3 regions of the Halomonas mongoliensis genome follow, and region 3 is predicted to be linked to each of the others. Evidence: riboswitches for the same ligand, from Rfam matches in the RefSeq annotation. Region 3 holds a riboswitch; each other region holds the start of a gene.

Region 1 (2,257 bases), 480 kb from region 3:
CCTCCAGCTTGGCCAGGAAGTAGAGCGAGAAGCGCATCTCCTCGAAGTCGAGCCGGCGCAGCACGCTCATGCCGAACACCCGGGAGTAGAAGGCCAGGGCCTTCTCCGGGTCCTTCACCCTCAGCATGGTGTGGTTGAGGCGAAAGCCTGCGGAATCGGCGGTGGGGGTCTGGACCCCGGGGTGCTGCTCGCCCTGAAAGCTCATGTGCGGCTCCTGTTGCTCATGACATGGTTCCCAGAGGATGGGGACAGCGGGCGCCTTTTTCCAGCCCTGGCGCGCAAACAACTGTACATGACTTTAACAGAAAGAAACGATGGCCGGAATTTATGGCCAAAGACCCTTGCCAGGCGGGGAAATAGTTCTACACTTCCTTTACAACACATCCAATGCACCCCCGTGCAGGAGGCCATCATGGGCCACGCCTATCAGCTCGGCGACCATATCACCCTCAGGGAGCTGGCCCGCGCCATCGCCCAGGGGTTCTCCCCCATCGTGGAGGTGGAGTCCATGGACGGCATCTACACCGTTCGCCTTCACCACGGCAGCGGCGTCTCGGAGCTCTCCGACGGCGACGGCAAGACCCTGACCTTCCTCGGCACCGGCGAGATTCGCGACAAGCTCGGCGAGCTCGGCCTGACCCATGGCGTGCTGACCTGGTCCGACCAGTGCGGCGACGAGATGATCGGAGTGCCGGGCCACGCCATGACCCCGGACGAGATGCTCGCCCACGGCACCCGTATCGCCTTTCGGTGAAGCCTCGGGTGCTTCCCCGGGCTCCGGGCAGAGGCTAATGTAGAGGGACCTCCATCATCCAGGAGCCCTCGGCATGACTCTCCTGACCGCCTGGCGTTTCTCCCTATGCCTGATGCTGCTGGCCCTGCTGGCCGGCTGCGCCGGCCGTGAGCTTGCCTTGCACGACCCGGCGTCGGACGAGGGCCTCTCCATGGAGCGGGTGCTGATTCTGGCCGCCGCCCAGAGCGCCCTGGGCACCCCCTATCGCTTCGGCGGCAACACCCCCGAGGCGCTCGACTGCTCCGGCCTGGTGGAGCTCGCCTATCGGGCCGCCGGCATACCGGTGCCACGCACCGCCGACGACCAGTTCCGCACCCTGCCCTCGGCCCCCAGGGCCCGCCCCGGCGACCTGCTCTTCTTCGATACCGCCGGGCGCGGCAAGGCGAGCCACGTGGGCATCTACCGCGGCGACGGTCAGATGATCCACGCCCCGGGCCGCGGCCGCCGGGTCGAGACGGCCCCGGTGGAGATCGCCTACTGGCAGGAGCGCTTCCTGGGAGCGGCACGAGCGGCGCCCTGACACTTGTGTGGCCGCCCCAGCGGCGTATCATCGACAAGCAGCGCCAACCAACTACGACAGGGGCGCCGCGGTGATGTCAGGCCGCGGCTGAGAGGCACCCTTGGAACCTGACCCGGATCATGCCGGCGTAGGGAGTCGTGCAGCCAAGGACCTCGCCTGCCTGCACCTCCCGCGCCCGGGAGGCCCCATGCCCACACCGACTCCTTCGCGGATCGACCTCGCGGCCCATCTGGCCCGAGTACGCCAGCGCGCTCCGCTGGTGCACAACATCACCAACCTGGTGGCCATGAACTCCATGGCCAATGTGCTGCTGGCCATCGGCGCCTCGCCGGCCATGGTGCACGCCCGGGAGGAAGCGGCCGAATTCGCCGCCATCGCCGACGCCCTGACGCTCAATATCGGCACCCTCTCCCCCCACTGGGTAGAGGCCATGGACGAGGCCGCCGAGGCGGCCCGCCTGACCGGCAAGCCCTGGGTGCTGGACCCGGTCGCCGTGGGCGCCACCGCCTACCGGCGCACCACCGTCGCCCGGCTGCTGGAGCGCCTGCCCACGGTGGTACGCGGCAACGCCTCCGAGATCATCGCCCTGGAGGCCGGCGGCTCGGGCGGGCGCGGCGTGGACAGCAGCGACCCGGCCGAGGCCGCCGAGCAGGCCGCGACTCGCCTGGCCCGTCGGGTCGGCTGCGTGGTGGCGGTCACCGGCGAGGTGGATCTCGTCACCGACGGCCACCGCCTGGCCCGGGTCCGCGGCGGCCACCCCCTGATGCCCAGGGTCACCACCCTGGGCTGCGCCCTGACCGGCGTCGTGGCGGCGTTTCTGGTGGGGGCCGAGGACCCCTTCGAGGCGACCGTGGCGGCGCTGGCGTGCTACGGGGCCGCGGGCCAGGGGGCCGGCCAGGGCGCCCGCGGCCCCGGCAGCTTCGCCGTGGCCTTCCTCGACGCCC
Region 2 (2,257 bases), 260 kb from region 3:
GTTCTCGCGGATGGCGATGAACTCCATCTCCGGGGTGATGATCCCCTGGCGCGCATAGTGAAGCTGGGTGACGTTCTTGCCTGCCTTCGCGCGTCTCGGCGTACGGGTCAGGTCGAAGCGCAGCTGGGCGAGCGTTGGGTCGTTGGCGCGGCGCCGGCCGTACTCGCTGGTGGGGCCGTCGAGGAACTCGGTGTCGCCGCGCTCCTCGATCCAGGCCCGGCGCAGCTCGGGCAGGCCGCGGCGCAGGTCGATCTCGGCTTCCGGGTCGGTGTAGGGGCCGGAGGTATCGTAGACCAGCAGCGGCGGATTCTCCTCATCGGCACCGGAGGTCTTCGTCGGTGAGAGCGAGATCTCCCGGAAGGGCACGCGGATGTCCGGGCGCGAGCCCTCGACGTAGACCTTGCGGGAGCCGGGCAGCGGCTGAATGGCGGCCTCGTCGACCTTGGCGGTCTCGGCGAGGAAGTGGGCGGTCTTGCTCATTCGGGGAACCTCGATGTTGTTGTGAAGGGTTAACAGTGAGGGGTGAGGGGTGAGACGCCATTAGTCGGCGCGATCCAGCCCCATCTGCCAGAAGTCGATCTCGAGCCGGGTGGCGTCGCGAAAGACCTGGGTGAGCTCGGCGAAGCGCGCCGGGGTGACATCCTTCAGGCGGGCGTCGAGCCAGGCCTCCTCGGCGCGGCGGGCGGCCTGGAACTCTTCGCTCTCGTACATGGCGATCCAGGCCTCAAAGGGGTTGGCGTCGCCGCGGACAGTGCCAGGCCGGGCGTTGATCCAGTCGGCGATCTCGCCGTAGCCGACCAGGCAGGGGGCCAGGGCCACGTGGAGGTCGAGCAGGTCGCCGCGGTTGCCGGTGTCCAGCACGTAGCGGGTGTAGGCCATGGTGGCCCGCGCCTCGGGCAGCTCGGCGAGGTCGGCCTCGCTGATGCCCCAGTCGCGGCAGTAGCCCACATGAAGGCCCAGCTCCAGGTCGACGATCGCCTTGAGGCCCTCGTGGGCCTGGCGCAGGTCGTCCAGGGTGCGGCTCTTGTAGGCGGCCAGGGCGTAGGCCCGGGCGAAGTGAATCAGGAAGAGGTAGTCCTGCTTCAGGTAGTGGCGAAAGGCGCCCTCCTCGAGGGTGCCCTCGGCCAGGCCGCGCACGAAGTCGTGTTCGATATAGGCGCGCCAGTCGTCCTGGCAGGCGGCGGTGAGATCGCTGAAGCGGTAGCCCATGATCTTCTCCGGAGACGAGTGACGATCCGGAGTGGGGGCGAGGGAGGGAGTGGGGCCTGGGGGGATGCGCTACACCTGGGTAGCCGAGGGGAGGCCGCCGCTTGATTCCTACGCCGGTACTAACCGGATCAGGTTCAACGGGCCCCGCCGTGACGACAGCTCATTGCAAACAAGCAGTGTCGTATGGCGATCTCAGCCGGTTCCACCGGCACCCCGTCAAGCGAAGGCCCACTCTAGCAGGCCAGGATGTTTTTGCCAGCCCCGAGGCTTATCGGTGTCGGTAGAGCCAGCGCACGTCCACGGCGAAGGAGAGGGTGAGCCCCGCTAGAGCGGTGGCGGCCAGCCAGACGGCGAGCGGGCCCGGCGTGGCCGGCAGCAGGGCCAGCATCAGCGCCGCCACCTGCCAGACGCACACCGCCTTGCGGCGCAGGCTTTCGGGAAGCTCGCCGGCGAGCCAGGCCCAGCGCCAGCTCGCCGCCACGAAGGCGTAGCGCATGGCGCCGATGGCCAGCACCCAGGGGCCGACCCGGCCGAGCAGCAGCAGCGCCAGGCAGAGCACCAGGATGAAGAAGGCGTCGAGCTCCATGTCGAAGCGGGCCCCCAGGGCGCTGGCGCTGCCGGTGCGGCGGGCCACCCAGCCGTCCACCCCGTCCAGCGCCAGGGCGACCAGGGCCAGGACGAAGAGCCACGCCGCCTGGGCGGCCAGCAGGGCCGGGGCCGCCAGGGTGCCGGCCAGCAGCGCCACCAGCACTCCCCGCGCCAGGGTAACCCGGTTGGCCGGGCCCAAACGCGTTCGGGGCCAGGCGCCTCGCCTCAGCCCTCGCCACAGCAGGGCCGCCATGCCCAGGTAGGTCACGGAGGCCAGCGCCGCCACCCAGGGGAGGGAGGCGCCGCCTGCCTGGCTCGCCGGCAGCCCCAGCAGTGCAAGCAGACCCAGCAGAGCGATGCCCCCCAGGGCCAGCTCCAGGGCCAGGCGCCACGGCCGCGTGGTGCCGGCGGAAGCGGAGGTGAGGTGGGGCGGGGCAAGAGGCAAGGGCATCAGGGGCTC
Region 3 (2,257 bases):
CCAGCCCGGCACGATCGCGCCGAGCAGGCCCGCCACGCCGCCGGCCACGGCGGCCAGCGGCGACATGCGCCGCCACAGGCCCAGCAGCACCGGCAGCAGGATGGCGGCGCACAGGAGATCGGCGATCAGGAAGAGGCGCAGCACCGAGAAGCCCTGCAGGGCCACCCACACCACCGGCAGCATCAGCGCCACCGTGGCCAGGCGCGCCGCCCGCACCGAGAGACCGCGCCGGCCGGAGCTCGCCACCGCCATGGAGGCGATGGCGTTCTGTAGGGTATCGACGCTGGAGGCCACCAGGGTCACCGCCAGCACCAGGGCCGGCAGGCCAAGCCATGCCGGCGCGGCGGAGAGCAGCGCGAAGAAGGGAATCGGCGGCTCGCCGAGCGGCAGCGCGTGCATGGCGGCCACCATGCCCAGCCCGCCGATGGCCATCACCACCAGCAGGCTGCTGGCCCCGCCCAGCAGGGCCCCGCGGGCCAGGGCGCGGTCATCCTCGGCGGCCCACACCCGCTGCCAGTAGCCCTGGTGGAAGAGGTTGGCCGCGGTGACGGCGATCACCAGGGTGAGCGCCACCGAGAGCGCGCTGCTCGTGGGAATCGAGGGCATCACGGCCTCGGCGGGCATGGGCGGCAGCCACCACCAGGCCACGCCGCCCACCAGCACCAGCAGGGCCAGCAGCAGCCAGGCCTGCCAGCGGTCGGTGGCGAGGCTCGCCCGCAGCCCGCCCAGGGTGGTGTAGACCAGGGTGACCACCGCCACCCCGAGGATCACCAGCGCCGGCGGCACGTCCGAGAGCAGCGCGGCGATGGCGCCGATGGCGGTGAGCTCGGCGGCCAGGAAGATCGCCATGTAGGCCACCGAGACGAAGGAGACCCAGCGCCGCACCCCGGCGCCGTAGCAGGACTCGGCGAACTCGCCGATGCTGCGCCCCTCCGGCAGGTGACGGCGGATCGCCGGGCCGTAGAGCCCCAGCACGATAAAGGGCAGCGAGGAGCCGATGGCGTAGCCGGCCAGCGCCACCGGCCCCACGAAGGCGCCGATCTCCGGCGGCGCGAAGAGGATCCAGGCGCCCATGCTGGAGGCCAGGAAGGACAGACCGATGGCCTGGGCCCCTTGGGAGTTGCGGGCGGTGACGTAGTCATCGAGCAGGCCGTCGGCCCGGCGGGCCCTGAGGCCCAGGAAAGCAAAGCACAGCAGCGCCGCGCCGAGCACGGCAGACGTCAGGTAGGGCATGTCGCGCTTCCTCCGCCGGCATGAACCGGATCAGGTCCAGGGTCGGCGCTTGGCCCTCTCAGCCCCCGCAGCTGCGGCGGGACTCCCCTGGCGACAAGTGAATGAGTTGTGTGGGCCCGCCGCTGTCGGTAACGCGACGGGCCGGAGGCATCATAGCGAGGCCATGGGCTGGCGGCCAGAGGCTACGGGGTCACCACTGACCACCCGACCACGACGTTGGAGCCCTCTCGCGGCGAGACGATGTAAAAGCCACCCCTCTTGATTAGTATGAGCGGATACTATCGGCATAGAGCGGGGAGCAAGCCTTGCTGAATCTTGACACTCGTCTTCGACAAGCAGCCTTTCAGCGCCTTGAGGCCATCACTCGACAGTTTTCGAATGATGTCCCCTGGGAAGCCATTGCTGAACCTGTGCCTATGGGTGAAGAGACGTTCTATATCGCCAGCCGGGCCATTGGCATTTTCAAACCCAGACAGATGCCGGATGGCATTTTGAGCATCAAGACCGTGGTGCCCAAGCAGGGGCGAGTCAATATCTATTCCGATGGCGCAAGCGATGAGGGAGGCTTCTGGTACTCGCTTGAGGCGGGAGGAACAGCCAAGGCGGCAAATCGGCAGCTACTGATTAGCTATGAAAGGCAAGACCCCATCATCTACCTGATGGGCGTGGCTCCAGGTCGCTACTTCCCCTTATGGCCCTGCTATATCGATAGCGTGGACCTAGCTAGAGAGCTATGCCATGTCAGCATGCGCGAAAGAATCGGCGATGTGCGCCGTGTCGCAGAGACCACCGGCACCTACGACGTCGATGAACTAGAAAAACGCTACGTCATCCGTGAAGCCAAAACGCGGGTTCATCAGGCAGAGTTCCGTGCACGCGTGATGCAGGCATACTCCAATCGCTGCGCTATGACCGGTCTACCCGTGCCACAACTGCTCGAGGCAGCCCATATCATCCCGGACCCGCATCCAGGGAGCACCACCGAAGTCAGCAACGGAATCTCTCTCAGCCGTCTTCACCATCG

Evidence for each region. Region 3 has a riboswitch for thiamine pyrophosphate ahead of ACRYRV_RS11325 (sodium:solute symporter family transporter). Riboswitches for the same ligand answer to the same signal wherever they lie in the genome.
Region 1: another riboswitch for thiamine pyrophosphate. It lies ahead of thiM (hydroxyethylthiazole kinase); the one in region 3 lies ahead of ACRYRV_RS11325 (sodium:solute symporter family transporter).
Region 2: another riboswitch for thiamine pyrophosphate. It lies ahead of tenA (thiaminase II); the one in region 3 lies ahead of ACRYRV_RS11325 (sodium:solute symporter family transporter).

What each region holds. Positions count from the first base shown of each region.
Region 1 is NZ_CP199288.1:1,923,978-1,926,234, reverse strand. It holds gene gloA (lactoylglutathione lyase) at 1-205, opposite strand, end outside; gene ACRYRV_RS09080 (DUF6482 family protein) at 413-754, shown strand; gene ACRYRV_RS09075 (C40 family peptidase) at 828-1,313, shown strand; TPP riboswitch at 1,362-1,464, shown strand; gene thiM (hydroxyethylthiazole kinase) at 1,501-2,257, shown strand, end outside.
Region 2 is NZ_CP199288.1:2,659,350-2,661,606, forward strand. It holds gene thiC (phosphomethylpyrimidine synthase ThiC) at 1-480, opposite strand, end outside; gene tenA (thiaminase II) at 541-1,209, opposite strand; TPP riboswitch at 1,298-1,435, opposite strand; gene ACRYRV_RS12480 (CDP-alcohol phosphatidyltransferase family protein) at 1,478-2,248, opposite strand.
Region 3 is NZ_CP199288.1:2,399,664-2,401,920, reverse strand. It holds gene ACRYRV_RS11325 (sodium:solute symporter family transporter) at 1-1,233, opposite strand, end outside; TPP riboswitch at 1,223-1,332, opposite strand; gene ACRYRV_RS11320 (HNH endonuclease) at 1,539-2,257, shown strand, end outside.